4 regions of the Erwinia sp. SLM-02 genome follow, and region 4 is predicted to be linked to each of the others. Evidence: predicted binding sites of a transcription regulator. Region 4 holds the regulator's gene; each other region holds the start of a gene.
The links. The regulator CRP, encoded in region 4, controls carbon source genes, mostly activating them, when cyclic AMP is high. The targets are predictions, from matches to a motif close to ATGTGANNNNNNTCACAT.
Positions count from the first base shown of each region.

Region 1: the regulator CRP is predicted to act here: its motif matches at 1,802-1,819, upstream of rbsD (D-ribose pyranase).
Region 2: the regulator CRP is predicted to act here: its motif matches at 2,160-2,177, upstream of yrbN (protein YrbN).
Region 3: the regulator CRP is predicted to act here: its motif matches at 2,216-2,233, upstream of rhaS (HTH-type transcriptional activator RhaS).

Region 1 covers NZ_JAQISN010000004.1:5,719-9,510, reverse strand. The annotation lists gene PGH32_RS19355 (cholesterol oxidase substrate-binding domain-containing protein) at 30-1,652, opposite strand; gene rbsD (D-ribose pyranase) at 1,898-2,317, shown strand; gene rbsA (ribose ABC transporter ATP-binding protein RbsA) at 2,325-3,792, shown strand, end outside.
Region 2 covers NZ_JAQISN010000003.1:94,575-98,366, forward strand. The annotation lists gene pnp (polyribonucleotide nucleotidyltransferase) at 1-1,074, shown strand, start outside; gene nlpI (lipoprotein NlpI) at 1,196-2,080, shown strand; gene yrbN (protein YrbN) at 2,190-2,264, shown strand; gene PGH32_RS17325 (DEAD/DEAH family ATP-dependent RNA helicase) at 2,257-3,792, shown strand, end outside.
Region 3 covers NZ_JAQISN010000001.1:1,681,789-1,685,580, forward strand. The annotation lists gene PGH32_RS07860 (L-rhamnose isomerase) at 1-589, opposite strand, end outside; gene rhaB (rhamnulokinase) at 586-2,058, opposite strand; gene rhaS (HTH-type transcriptional activator RhaS) at 2,360-3,184, shown strand; gene rhaR (HTH-type transcriptional activator RhaR) at 3,196-3,792, shown strand, end outside.
Region 4 covers NZ_JAQISN010000004.1:409,732-413,523, forward strand. The annotation lists gene PGH32_RS21040 (YccS/YhfK family putative transporter) at 1-1,920, opposite strand, end outside; gene crp (cAMP-activated global transcriptional regulator CRP) at 1,980-2,612, opposite strand; gene PGH32_RS21050 (amidohydrolase) at 3,161-3,792, shown strand, end outside.

The sequences.
Region 1 (3,792 bases), 400 kb from region 4:
AAAACCTCCATTACATGGAGGTTTTTTTATTATGCATACATATTAAAAAGTTTTTCGACGAAGGGAGACGAGAATAGTTTGTACGGGTCGTACTCGTTAAGTGTACTTACGGCCATATTCCAATCCATACTCATGTTATCTCCTCCGCTGAGTGAGGACGGTATGGTATTCTGCATCCTTTCCTGATTATCCCAGGCTGCCGTATCGCTATATCCCCAGCCTTTACTCCATTCAACGCGAACGCCACAATCTTTATTACTGAAGTGGGAGTATATCCACGATTCCATTTCGTTATAAAATTTACAGGCATCCGGGGTTCCCGGCATAGACAAGATATCCAACCAGACGGCAACATCCCATTCAGGATGGGCCGGATCGGGTTTTACTGCAGATAATGCTGGCGTTACTGCACCAGCCACAAGCGTCTCATCCGGTTTGTCTAACCCGGAAACCCGGATTTCAATCGGACCATTCATTGGCCACGAGTGACGACCTTTATAGTCAGTAACCATTTTTCGGTAATGGCTAACAAAGTCGTAAATTACGCTCTGAATATTTTCTCTTTGCGTCAGAATGGCATAGCCGTTTGCAGTGACCCTTAGCGTGCTGGGTTTGACGTACATCAGCAGATCTTTACTCCAGCCCCACAGGTCAAAGGCGTTCGTTGCCCCCAGGCCAATATTGACCAGCTCTGCCTGAAGTTGGCCAAGGGAAGGGGTGAGTTGTGGCTGACCATTATTAATTTTCTTTATCAGATTGGAGACTTTTAATGGGAGGTTATCAGAAAACCCATAGTTAAATGGTGAATGAACAGGACGTGATTTGGAAGGGTAAACGGGAGCGATAGTCCATATTTTAAGCCAGGGTTTTTCTGTGAAAGGAAACCATATCGCTTCGGCCCGACCATACTGGTCGAGGAAATAACTGAACGTTTTATCTCCGCTACTCTCTTTTGCAAAAAGCTCATCAGCAGTAATGTTGACATAACTTATACAGCGCAGGCGCTGGTTGCGAGGGACCTGCAAAGTAACTTCAAAAATTAATGCTCTGCCAACGTGAACCATGAAGGCGGAAATTTCCGGATCTTTCCTTTGAAAAAGTTTTAACTCATAACTTTCAGTTTCGCTATTCCATACCACGGCCTTTAGAGAAATAATTGAATTGCTCATTGAACCATAGGATCCGCCCGGAGGCGTTTTTTCATTTTTAGCTGGAATGCTGGTGCCATGTCCACCAATAGCCAGAACGCCACCCAGTGTCAGATCTCCCGGGGCGGGCATTCCTACGAAACCCAGTTTTTGTGTTTCAAGCTGGGTGACAAAATCCTGCATGGTAATTCCCGCTTTAGCCGTTACCAGAGCATGTTCACCCATTTTCTCAATGAGAACTTTCGTTACTGTTCCTTTCAGATCAACGAGAATAACGCTGCTGTTATTCTCTCCATTGGCAATAGTGAGTGGAGACCAGTTGTGTTTCATTCCCACAGGTCTGATTTTTCTGTTATTTTCTTTAGCCCAGTTAACAATATCCAGCAACTGATCTTCATTAGCCGGATGGCAGCAAAGAATGTGATGACCGGTTACCTCACCAGACCAGTTTTCGTAATCCTCATAGGTTTTTTTTATTTTGTTGAATCTTTCATTTAACGACATTTTAAATTCCTTTTAAAATAAAGTGGTTTTTTTTACTGCCCGGTTACTCTACATGGCTGCAATGAATAATCCGTCCTCTGGTCATTGTTTAGTCTGTGAGAGGGGAAGATATCCACCTGAGATTGGGGCTTCATCTCGCTGGCGAAACGTTTCGATGGCGATCACATTTTCACAATTTGACGATTGTTTTCCCCTTTCCGTTGCTTAAACTGCAGTCAGCGAAACGTTTCGCTCTGGAGTGAAAGATGAAAAAAGGCACCTTACTGAATTCTGATATTTCGTCCGTGGTTTCCCGTTTAGGACATACTGACAGCCTGACCATCGGTGATGCTGGCCTGCCTGTTCCACAGGGGCCGCAGCGCATCGATCTCGCGCTGACTCACGGTATTCCCAGTTTTTTACAGGTAACCAAAACGGTGACTGAAGAAATGCAGGTTGAGAGTGCCATCCTTGCGGAAGAGATTGTGCAGCATAATCCGCAGCTCCATAGCGAACTGATCGCCCTGCTCGAATCTTTGCAACAACACCAGGGTAATACGATAAGTATCAGCTATATCAGTCACGAACAGTTCAAACAGCAAACACAACGTAGTAAGGCTGTTATTCGCAGCGGGGAGTGCTCTCCGTATGCGAATATCATCCTTAACGCTGGCGTGACCTTCTGAGGCCGTTATGCAACCTTTACTGCAGCTGAAAGGCATTGAGAAATCCTTCCCCGGCGTGAAAGCGCTGTCGGGGGCCGCACTTTCCGTTTATCCGGGCCGCGTGATGGCACTGGTAGGGGAAAACGGGGCGGGTAAATCCACCATGATGAAAGTCCTGACCGGGATCTATGCGCGCGATGCCGGGAGTTTTGAGTGGTTGGGTAAAGAAACGACGTTCAACGGCCCTAAGGCATCTCAGGAAGCCGGAATTGGCATCATCCATCAGGAACTCAACCTGATCCCGCAGTTGAGCGTTGCGGAAAATATTTTCCTCGGCCGGGAGTTCGTCAATCGCTTTGGCTGCATTCAGTGGAAGGCGATGCACGAGAAGGCGGATGCGCTGCTGAAACGCCTCAATCTGCGCTTTAACAGCCACAAGCTGGTGGGCGATCTGTCGATCGGCGATCAGCAGATGGTTGAGATTGCCAAAGTGCTGAGCTTCGAGTCCAAAGTCATCATTATGGATGAGCCAACGGATGCCCTGACCGATACTGAAACCGCTTCGCTGTTCCGCGTGATCAACGAGCTGAAGGCGCAGGGCTGCGGCATCGTTTATATCTCCCACCGCATGAAAGAGATTTTTGAGGTTTGCGATGATGTGACCATTTTCCGTGACGGTCAGTTTATTGCCGAGCGTGAGGTGAATACGCTGAGCGAAGAGTCGCTGATCGAAATGATGGTGGGCCGCAAGCTGGAAGAACAGTATCCGCGGCTGGATAAAGCGCCGGGTGATATTCGTCTGAAGGTGGAGCACCTCAGCGGCTCCGGCGTTGACGATGTCAGCTTTACCCTGCGTAAAGGGGAGATCCTCGGCGTGGCAGGCCTGATGGGCGCGGGGCGTACCGAATTAATGAAGGTGCTGTACGGCGCACTGCCGCGTTCAGCCGGTACGGTGACGCTGGACGGCAAAACGGTGGTGGCGCGTTCGCCAGAAGAGGGGCTGCTCAACGGCATCGTTTATATCTCTGAAGACCGCAAGCGTGATGGCCTGGTATTGGGGATGTCGGTAAAAGAGAACATGTCGCTGACCGCCCTCAACTATTTCAGCCATACCGGTGGGCGCCTGAAGCACGCTGAAGAGCAGCTGGCCGTCGGGGACTTTATTAAGCTGTTTAACGTCAAAACCCCCTCAATGAATCAGCCGATCGGCCTGCTTTCCGGCGGGAACCAGCAGAAAGTGGCTATCGCCCGTGGTCTGATGACCCGGCCGAAAGTGCTGATCCTGGATGAGCCCACTCGTGGGGTGGACGTCGGCGCGAAGAAAGAGATTTACCAGCTGATTAACCAGTTTAAAGAAGAGGGGCTGAGCATCATCCTCGTCTCTTCTGAAATGCCGGAAGTGCTGGGTATGAGCGACCGCGTGCTGGTGATGCACGAAGGGCGTCTGAGCGGTGACTTCCCGATTGAACAAGCCTCGCAGGAAATTTTGATGGCGG
Region 2 (3,792 bases), on a different contig from region 4:
ACAGCAACCCTGGGCACGGCACGTGATGCGCAGAACCTGGACGAGCTGATGGGCGAACGTACCGACAGCTTCCTGTTCCACTACAACTTCCCTCCGTACTCTGTTGGTGAAACCGGCATGGTAGGTTCACCGAAGCGTCGTGAAATTGGTCACGGTCGTCTGGCGAAACGTGGCGTGCTGGCCGTAATGCCTAAAGGCGATGCGTTCCCGTACACCGTGCGCGTTGTGTCTGAAATCACCGAATCAAACGGCTCTTCCTCAATGGCTTCCGTTTGTGGTGCTTCTCTGGCGCTGATGGATGCGGGCGTGCCAATCAAAGCCGCCGTTGCGGGTATCGCAATGGGCCTGGTGAAAGACGAAAACAATTTCGTGGTTCTGTCAGATATTCTGGGTGACGAAGACCACCTGGGCGATATGGACTTCAAAGTTGCCGGTAGCCGTGAAGGTATCACCGCGCTGCAGATGGACATTAAAATCGAAGGTATCACCCGCGAAATCATGCATGAAGCACTGAACCAGGCTAAGGGTGCACGTCTGCACATCCTGAGCGTTATGGAACAGGCTATCAGCACCCCGCGCGGCGATATCTCTCAGTTCGCTCCGCGTATCCACACCATTAAGATCAGCGTTGATAAGATCAAAGACGTGATCGGTAAAGGTGGTTCGGTTATCCGTGCGCTGACCGAAGAGACCGGCACGACCATCGAAATCGAAGATGACGGTACCGTGAAGATTGCGGCAACCGACGGTGAAAAAGCGAAATTCGCGATTCGTCGTATTGAAGAAATCACCGCAGAGATCGAAGTTGGTCGTATCTACAACGGTAAAGTAACGCGTATCGTTGACTTCGGTGCCTTCGTCGCTATCGGCGGTGGTAAAGAAGGTCTGGTACACATTTCTCAGATCGCTGACAAGCGCGTTGAGAAAGTGACCGACTACCTGCAGATGGGTCAGGAAGTACCGGTTAAGGTACTGGAAGTTGACCGTCAGGGTCGCGTGCGTCTGAGCATCAAAGAAGCCAGCGAGCAGGCACAGCCTGAAGCAGCAGCTCCTGCGGCACCAGAAGCAGAATAAAGCACCACTATTGAGCTCTCCGTCGTATGGCGGAGAGCTGTTTCATCGCAGGGTTGGATCCCTGTGTGCGGCAGGCGGATGACAGGACGTTCATCCCAATGTTTGTTTGTGGGAGTGGGAAATGAAGCCATTTTTGCGCTGGTGTTTTGTTGCGACAGCTTTAACGCTGGCAGGATGCAGCAACACCAATTGGCGTGAGAACGAAATTTTGGCAGTTCCGCTGCAGCCTACGCTGCAACAGGAAGTCATTCTTGCTCGCATGGAACAAATTCTTGCCAGTCGGTCATTGACCGATGATGAACGCGCACAGCTGTTATATGAGCGCGGAGTGTTGTATGATAGTTTAGGTTTGAGAGCACTGGCGCGGAATGACTTTTCACAGGCGCTATCTATCAGACCGGATATGCCCGAAGTATTCAATTACTTAGGCATATATTTAACGCAGGCAGGCAACTTTGATGCTGCCTATGAAGCGTTCGATTCTGTACTTGAGCTTGATCCAACTTACAATTATGCGCACTTAAATCGCGGTATCGCCCTTTACTACGGCGGAAGATTTAAATTAGCGCAAGATGATCTGCAGGCGTTTTATCAAGACGATCCTAACGATCCCTTCCGCAGCCTGTGGCTGTATCTCACCGAACGTGAGATCGACACAGAACAGGCCAAAGTATCGCTGAAGCAGCGTTACGACAAAGCGGTAAAGGACCAATGGGGATGGAATATTGTCGAGTTCTACCTGGGCGACATCAGCGAAAAAACGCTGACCGAACGCCTCCAGGCAGACGCAACGGATAACACTTCGCTCGCTGAACATCTCAGTGAAACCAACTTCTATTTAGGTAAGTACTACCTAAGTCTGGGGGAGAAGGACAACGCAGAAGCGTTGTTCAAGCTGACGGTCGCTAACAACGTTCATAACTTCGTTGAGCACCGATATGCATTGTTGGAGCTGGCGCTACTCGGCCAGACACAAGACGATTTATCAGAATCTGACCAGCAATAGCTGACGAACTTTTATTGCCTGAACTTTGAAAAGTCATCATCTTCGCGGATGAGGGCATTTTTGTTCGTCGAAACCACTAATTTGAGCCGGTTCACACTTTTTGATGAAAATGACTGAAAATTTTCACGACGAGTTATGTAGACTGGCCGCCGAAATCTACGAGGCACGTGTACTACATGACTGATATTCAAACCACTTTTTCCGACCTTGGCCTGAACGCTGACATCCTTGAATCACTGAACGGTATGGGCTACGTGAAGCCTTCCCCAATCCAGGCTGAGTGTATTCCTCACCTGCTGGCGGGCCGTGACGTTCTGGGTATGGCGCAGACCGGGAGTGGTAAAACTGCGGCATTCTCCCTGCCGCTGCTAAACAACATTGATGCAACTGTTAAAGCACCACAGATTCTGGTGCTGGCTCCGACCCGCGAACTGGCGGTCCAGGTAGCTGAAGCCGTAACCGAATTCTCTAAACACATGCGTGGCATTAACGTTGTGGCCCTGTACGGCGGCCAGCGTTATGACGTGCAGCTGCGCGCTCTGCGTCAGGGACCACAGGTTGTTGTTGGTACCCCAGGCCGTCTGCTGGACCACCTGAAGCGTGGCACGCTGGACCTGTCTAACCTGCGCGGTCTGGTACTGGACGAAGCTGACGAAATGCTGCGTATGGGCTTCATCGAAGACGTTGAAACCATCATGGCGCAGATCCCAGACGGTCATCAGACCGCGCTGTTCTCAGCAACCATGCCGGAAGCGATTCGCCGTATTACCAAGCGCTTCATGAAAGATCCACAGGAAGTGCGCATTCAGTCAAGCCTGACTACGCGTCCTGACATCAGCCAGAGCTACTGGACTGCTTACGGCCGTAAAACCGATGCGCTGACTCGCTTCCTGGAAGCGGAAGATTTCGACGCAGCGATCATCTTCGTGCGTACCAAAAACGCGACGCTGGAAGTGGCCGAAGCGCTGGAGCGCAGCGGTTACAACAGCGCCGCACTGAACGGTGACATGAACCAGGCACTGCGTGAGCAGACTCTGGAACGTCTGAAAGATGGCCGTCTGGATATTCTGATCGCCACCGACGTTGCGGCCCGTGGCCTGGACGTTGAGCGTATCAGCCTGGTTGTAAACTACGATATCCCTATGGATGCCGAGTCTTACGTTCACCGTATCGGCCGTACCGGTCGTGCGGGTCGTGCTGGCCGCGCACTGCTGTTCGTTGAGAACCGCGAGCGTCGCCTGCTGCGTAACATTGAACGCACCATGAAGCTGACCATTCCTGAAGTGGATCTGCCTAACGCAGAACTGCTGGGTGAACGCCGTCTGGCTAAGTTCGCAGCAAAAGTACAGCAGCAGCTGGAAAGCAGCGATCTGGAACAGTACCGTGCCCTGCTGGCTAAAATGCAGCCGGAAGAAGAGCTGGACATCGAAACTCTGGCCGCAGCACTGCTGAAAATGGCACAGGGCGAACGTCCTCTGATCGTTCCTGCTGATGCTCCACAGCGTCCACGTCGTGAATTCCGTGAGCGTGACGATCGTCGCGGCGACCGTCCTGAGCGTGGCCCACGTGAAGCACGCGGTGAGCGCGATGGCGACCGTCCACGTCGTGAACGTCGTGAAGTTGGCGATATGGAAGTGTACCGTATTGAAGTTGGCCGTGATGATGGTGTTGAAGTTCGTCATATCGTTGGCGCGATTGCTAACGAGGGCGAT
Region 3 (3,792 bases), on a different contig from region 4:
GGTCCACCGTCAGATCCTTCATGCCGTCCGGCACCCAGATATTCATCACCGACGGCGTGCCCAGCTGCTCGCCGAACCAGGCGGAGATTTTGCGGCTGGCCTTACAGTGGTCGATCCAGAACTGGCGGATTTCAGCATTGGCATGCGCCAGGGTAAAACCGTCGGCGCTTAATTCATGCGAGAAGCAGGTCGGGTTAAAATCCAGCCCGATGTTCTGCTGCTTTGCCCACGCCACCCAGCCGGCAAAATGCTCGGGTTTGATTTCGTGGCGGTCCACCGCCTGCTCGCTTTCCAGATAGATGGCATGCAGATTGAGGCGTTTCGGTCCGGGGATTAGCGCCATGGCCTGTTCCAGATCGGCACGCAGTTCGTCGGCGCTGCGGGCGCGGCCCGGGTAGTTACCGGTGGCCTGAATGCCGCCGGTCAGCGCGCCCTGCGGGTTTTCAAAACCGCGCACGTCGTCGCCCTGCCAGCAGTGCATGGACACCGGCAGGCGATCGAGCTGCGCCAGCGCGGCCTCCACATCAATGCCGATATCGGCAAAACGCTGCTTCGCCAGCGCGTAAGCCTGTTCAATAGCCTGAGTCATATACATAGCTCCTTATCTGAGTGAGTCAGTGACTGAAAGCGTTCCCGACTGCGGCGAAACGCCTCACTGCCCTGGAAATCAAAACGAATGAGAGGAAAATTACGTGCGATCAGCTGGCGAAAAGCGCTGACGTCCGCCACATCGCCGTGGGCGATCAGCTGGCTGCCGATATTGCCGAGCGTGGAGGCTTCCACCGGCCCGGCATACACCGGAATGCCGCAGGCGTTGGCGCACAGCTGGTTAAGAAACTGGTTCTGGCAGCCGCCGCCGACGATATGCAGCTGGCTGAATGCTCTGCCGCGCAGGCGTTCAAGCTGCAGCAGCACTTCCCGGTAGTAGAGCGCCAGGCTGTCGAAAATACAGCGCGCCAGCTCGGCGGGCGTGGCCGGCACCCGCATCGCCTGCTCGGCGCAGGCATCCTGGATCTCCCGCACCATGCTGGCCGGATTTAGAAAGCGATCGTCGTTGGGATTGATCAGCCACTGGCAGACCGGCTGCCGTTCGGCATCGGCAATCAGCTGGCAGAGATCGTTAATCGCCAGCTCGTCGCATACGCGCTGCAGCAGCCACAAACCCATGATATTTTTCAGCACCCGGTAGCGGCCTTCGGCACCGCCTTCATTGGTGATGTTGGCCGCCAGCGCCGCCTTTGAGGTAAACGGTTCCCGGCTCTCGAAGCCCATCAGCGACCAGGTACCCGAACTGAGGTACGCCGCCTGTGAATCAGCCAGCGGGGCCGCCAGAACCGCACTGGCGGTATCATGGGTGGCCACGGCGATCACCGGAACGGCCTGCCCTGACGGGCTGTGCCAGCGTCCCACCTCGCGACCCGGCTGGGACGGTTTGCCGAACCAGGCCGGATTTGCCCCGGTCCAGTTCAGCAGATCCCGGTCCCATTCTCCGCTGCGAATGTTCAGTAGCTGGGTGGTGGTGGCGTTGGTGTATTCCCAGTTGAGCTTGCCGGTCAGGCGGAAATGCAGATAGTCGGGGATCAGCAGCGCATGCGCGACACGGGCCAGGTCAGGGGCGTTATCGCGGCACAGCGCGCGCAGCTGATACAGCGTGTTAAACGGCAGGAACTGAATGCCGGTGCGCTGATAGATATCCTCGTGGCCCAGCTCGCGGGCCGCCTCCGCCATCACCCCGTGGGTGCGTTCATCGCGGTAGGCAATCGGCAGCCCCACGCGTTCGCCCTGCTCGTCCAGCAGCACATAGTCCACGCCCCAGGTATCAATACCGATGCTGTCCACCCGGATCCCCTGACGGTCCAGCTTCTCCAGCGCGGCAACGATAAAGGCTTCCAGCGCATCCAGATCCCAGCACTGATGATTATCGACGGTGACCAGATGATTGACGCAGCGGCCAACCTCTTCCAGGGTGATATTTTCACTGTGCAGATCGTGGCGGGCCAGGATAACGCGACCGCTGGATGCGCCAAGGTCGACGGCCACAAGGTGACGAACAGTCATATGATTTACTTCCTGATGATTCGATGTCACCAGTGTAAAAACAGGGCGCTTTTGTCACCTTTTCACTACTGCCAGCGCGTTTGCCCAGCTGGCAGGATGGCAAAGATGAACGTGAAGCAGTTCACATTTTTGCATCCCGGCCGCTTTGCAATGCGGGATGTGATGCCTGCCGCATTTCTCAATGTTTCCGGCCATTTCTTTAAAAATTAGCGCCCTGGCAGAGATTTACCGTCAAAAATTCAAGGTGGGCGTGCTCGCGGCTCCGTACACTCTGTTGCAGGCATGTTACGAGGAAACCATCATGACCGTGTTACACAGTGCAGATTTCTTCCCTTCCGGTCACAGCCCGGTGGCTATCGAACCCCGCGCGCCGCAGGGGGCATTTCCTGAGCATCATCACGATGATTTTCACGAAATTGTGATTGTGGAACAGGGTGCCGGGATCCACGTGTTCAACGGCCAGTCGCAGCCGCTGTGCAGCGGCTGCGTGTGCTTTGTACGTAATCATGACCGCCATATGTATGAACAAACGGAGAATCTCACCCTGACCAACGTGCTGTATCGCGGCCCCGAGGCGTTCCGTTTTCTCACCGGCCTACAGCATCTGCTGCCCGCCGAGCATGACGGGGTTTACCCGTCGCACTGGCGCATCGGCAACAAAGTGCTGGTGCAGGCCCGCCAGCTGATCGACGGGCTGGTCAGCCCCCCGACGCCTGCGGGCATCGCGGGCCAGGCCGCGCAGGAAATGCGCTTTATGCAGCTGCTGGTGCTGCTGCATCAGGGCCGCAGTGCAGCGCAGCCCGACGACCAGGAGGGTCGCCTGCGCGCGCTGCTTGACTGGCTTGCCGAACACTTCAGTGAAGAAGTGGACTGGGAGCACCTGGCGGACAGCTTTTCGCTGTCGCTGCGTACCCTGCATCGCCAGCTGAAACAGCAGACCGGCAGTACGCCGCAGCGCTACCTCAATCGCCTGCGTCTGCTGGAGGCGCGCCATCTGCTGCGCCACAGTGAGATGCGGGTGACGGATATTGCCTTTCACTGCGGTTTTGGTGACAGCAATCACTTTTCTACGCTGTTTAAACGGGAGTTTGGCTGCTCTCCGCGTACACTGCGGCAAAATGACTGAAAAGGATATGCATGGTGACTGCCCCCCTGCGGCTGGCCAGAGCCGACTATATTCCCGCTGAACAGATGCCGGTTGCGGTGGCCGAACGCACGCCGCAGCCCTCCTTTCCGCCCCACGTTCACGAATTCAATGAGATCGTGCTGGTCTGGCGCGGTAACGGCCTGCACGTGATGAACGATCGCCCGTGGCCGGTCACCTGCGGCGATATCTTTTATCTGCATGCCGATGACTGCCACAGCTACGAGTCGGTGCAGGATCTGGTGCTGGATAATATTATCTACTGCCCGGAACGCTTCCAGCTGGCGCTGGACTGGCAGCAGCTGCTGCCTGCCCGCAACGAGGGATGCTGGCGGCTGACCACCCGCGGGATGGCGCTGGCGCGCGGGGTGATTAAGCAGCTGGAAGTGGAAAGCCGCAAAAGCGACCTGCTTTCAAGACAGCTGACCGAAGCGCTGTTCCTGCAGCTGGCGCTCATTTTACAGCGCCATCGCTACGCCTCCGATCTGCCGTGGCAGCTGCCGGAGGGTGAACAGCTGGATCTGCTGATGGCGGCGCTTCAGGGCCATATCGCCAGCCCCTTCGATCTCGCCACGTTTTGCCAGCAGCAT
Region 4 (3,792 bases):
CGCTTCCAGCACGTTGCTGTCGGAGCTGGGGCCGTCATATTCCAGGCGCTGCTGGCAGCGCTGCAGGGCGATTTCGCAGGATTGCAGATAGCGCTGTGCCAGCGATTCGGTCAGCATAGTGTGCTCCCGCGCCAGAATGGTCATCGCATTAATATGCTCGACGATAAACTGGCTGTGGGTCACCCACAGCTGCATATCCTTGAGGTAGCTGGCGTTAAAGTTAGGCTCCTGCATCGCCTGGTGCAGGGAATTAAACAGGGCGTTATGAGCCTGATTAACGCGCATGCGCTGCCACGCCAGCTTGACCGGATCCTGTTCCTGCCCCAGTAATAGCTGGAGTGCTTCCTGATAAGCACCCAGCGCATCGTGGGCATTCTGCCGCAGCAGTCCGCTCTGCCACTGTGGCCACAGCCAGATCATCCCACCGAAGGCAATCAGACAGCCAATCAGCGTATCCATCAGGCGCGGTACAAGCAGCTGCGCGCCGTTCAGCGACAGCAGCTGCAGTGTAAATACCGTGGTGATGGTAAAGCCGATGGTGGCCCAGCCGTAGAACTTACGGATAAACAGGTTACCAATCAGCGTCAGGGCCAGCATCACCAGCAGCATCACCGATTCCGGCGCGTGCAGGCGTAGCATCACGGCCGCAATGACCAACCCGGCCAGCGTGCCCATGGCACGGTGCTGGATCCGCACTCGCGTGGCTCCGTAGCCGTTCAGACTGACGAACATCACCGTCATCAGGATCCAGTAGGGTTTGGGCAGATTAAAAAACAGCGCCAGCGAGCTGGCAAAGGCCAGCATGATCCCGTAGCGCGACGCGCTGCGCAGGCCGGGTGATTTTAGCGACAGGTAGCTTTTCAGGGCCGGGATCAGCGGCAGGCGGCGCTGGCGATCCGCCATCAGATCGCGTCGATACAGCGGTCGCTGGGTGCGGAGCACGCGGGCGATACGGCTGAAGTGGTAATAACAGAAATTGCCCACCGGATTGTCTTTGTTCTGCCGGGATATTTTTTCCAGCGCCTGCAGCGGTTTGTCCATGGTGAAACGTTCAGGATAGCGATGATAGAGAATGTCATCGGCCAGCACCCGCAGCCTGGCGGCAATGGTCTGTGCGTTCCAGCGGATCACCGCCTCGGCGTGGCTTTGCTCCACCAGTTTCTGAACTTCTTCCGGCTGATGCAGGCTGACCGAAATATGCTCCTGCAGATCCAGCGCCACCTGAAATGCACGCGTCAGCCGCTGGTAGTGGTTATCCTGGCTGGCGGACAGCATATACATCTGCTGATAACAGGTATTAATCAGGTCAACCGCTTTTTGCTGGCGAGCCAGCAGCGGCGGAAGCGCGGTCTGCGGATCGGTCAGCCGGGTCAGCAGCGTATATTTTGCCTCGCAGTAGTCGGCCAGTTCGCGGTAGAGCAGGCTTAGCGTTTCCCGCATCGGCTGCTCTTTCCACAGCCGGAACCACAGCCAGTTGAACAGGCCGTACCAAATGGTGCCGAGAATATAGAGCAGCGGGGGCTGCCAGAGGGGGACTCTGCCGGCAAGGCTGAGGGTGAAAATGGCGGCAATTAACGAAGCGGGAAGCAGCCGACCGTGCAGCGGACTGATTTCCGCAGTGACGCCCAGCAACAGAGCCATCACCAGCATAATGATCGGCAACGGCACCCCTTTTTCGCCCGCATACAGGATCAGAAAGCTACAGAAGGCAAACAGGCTGCCACCAATAATCAGGCGTTTAAAAAAGCGTTTATGGGGGGTATCAAGACCGGCGTTGTTGCAGCAGGCGGGAACTAACGAGAAGAGTAAACCCTGTCTGAGATCGCCCAGCAGCCAGCCAATGGCTATCGGCAGGCACAGCACCAACGTTTGCCGCAGTGCATAGTTGACTTCAGGGTGATAAATGATTCTCCGCCACATGCCTAACACCACATAAAAAAGGGCGCGACCAGGCTGTCGCGCCCCAGAGTCAGAACCGCTTAGCGCGTACCGTAAACCACGATAGTTTTACCGTGCGCGGAAATCAGGTTTTGATCTTCCAGCATTTTCAAAATACGGCCCACGGTTTCACGAGAACAGCCCACGATCTGGCCGATCTCCTGACGGGTGATTTTGATCTGCATACCATCCGGGTGGGTCATGGCATCTGGCTGTTTGGCCAGATTCAGCAGCGTTTGTGCAATACGCCCCGTCACATCCAGGAAGGCGAGGTTACCGACCTTCTCAGAGGTGACCTGCAGACGGCGTGCCATCTGCGAAGAAAGACGCATCAGAATGTCAGGGTTAACCTGAATCAGCTGACGGAATTTTTTATAAGAGATTTCAGCTACTTCACAGGCACTTTTTGCGCGCACCCACGCGCTACGTTCCTGGCCTTCTTCGAAAAGACCCAGTTCGCCAATGAAGTCGCCCTGATTGAGGTAGGAAAGAATCATTTCTTTGCCTTCTTCATCCTTGATCAGCACCGCTACTGCGCCTTTGACGATGTAGTAGAGGGTTTCTGCCTTTTCACCCTGATGAATCAGGGTGCTTTTGGATGGATATTTGTGAATATGGCAATGTGACAGGAACCATTCGAGTGTTGGGTCTGTTTGCGGTTTGCCGAGAACCATTCGCTGTTATCCTCTATTGTAATCGTGCCTAAATATACCCTTTTTATCACTCAGGTTGCAGAAATGTTAACTGCTTTTTGAAATATTTCGGGTAAACAGGGACGGAATTCCCTGTCAGGCGCTTCCCATAGGAAAATCAAACGGGCCATACCATTAAGAGTCTGGCTCATCCTGTTGTCCCGTTTTCACCATGCATTGCAATGCCAGAATATTAATACAGCACCGTTTGTAGCACAGCTTGACCTGGCTGTCTCGTGTTGTCTCATGTTGTCTCGCTTCAGCAGGGTGCTAAAAGGCGGAGCGGCCTTTTCTGTTGCGGGTAAAGCGGTGTGCAGGCCTGCCGCGACCTCCCTGATTTGCCTCGTTGCCACGGGGATCACGGTCGATAAACAATCACGCTATGGCACGGTTCGTCACGGAGATGACGCTATTTTATGCTTCTATCACGGTATCCGCGCTACCGGTGTCATGCCGTTCCCTGCTGACGGTGAAGGTCGCCATCGGATGGAGTCATGCTGGAAGCGCCTCTCACCGTTAAAGGAGTAACTATGAAATCTCAAATCGCGTCACTGATTCAGGAAATCACCCCACGAGTGCTGCAATGGCGTCGGCATATTCATCAAAATGCCGAGCTCTCCTTTCATGAGCAAAAGACGGCGGATTATGTTGCCGGTGAGCTCCAGCAGTTTGGCGTATTAACGCTCACCCGCCCTACGCCAAACAGCGTGCTGGCGGAGTTAAAAGGGGCGCGCCCCGGCCCCTGTATCGCGCTGCGTGCCGATATGGATGCCTTGCCGATCCACGAGCTGAACCAGGAGCCTTTTACCTCGCGCAATGACGGGGTCATGCACGCCTGCGGTCATGATTCGCATACGGCCATGCTGATGGGCGCGGCCTGGGCGCTCTGCCAGCTGCAAAAACAGATTGCCGGGACGGTGAAGTTTATTTTTCAACATGCGGAGGAGGTTCCGCCGGGCGGGGCGCAGGAGCTGGTCTCTCTGGGCGTGCTTGACGGAGTTTCGATGATTTTTGGCCTGCACGTGATGCCGGCATTTCCAACCGGTACGGTGAGTTACACCGAAGGTGTTTTCAGCGCGGCCAGTGATAATTTCGATCTGATCCTGCAGGGGAAAGGCTCGCATGCCGCTCTGCCACATACGGCGTGCGATCCCGTGGTGTT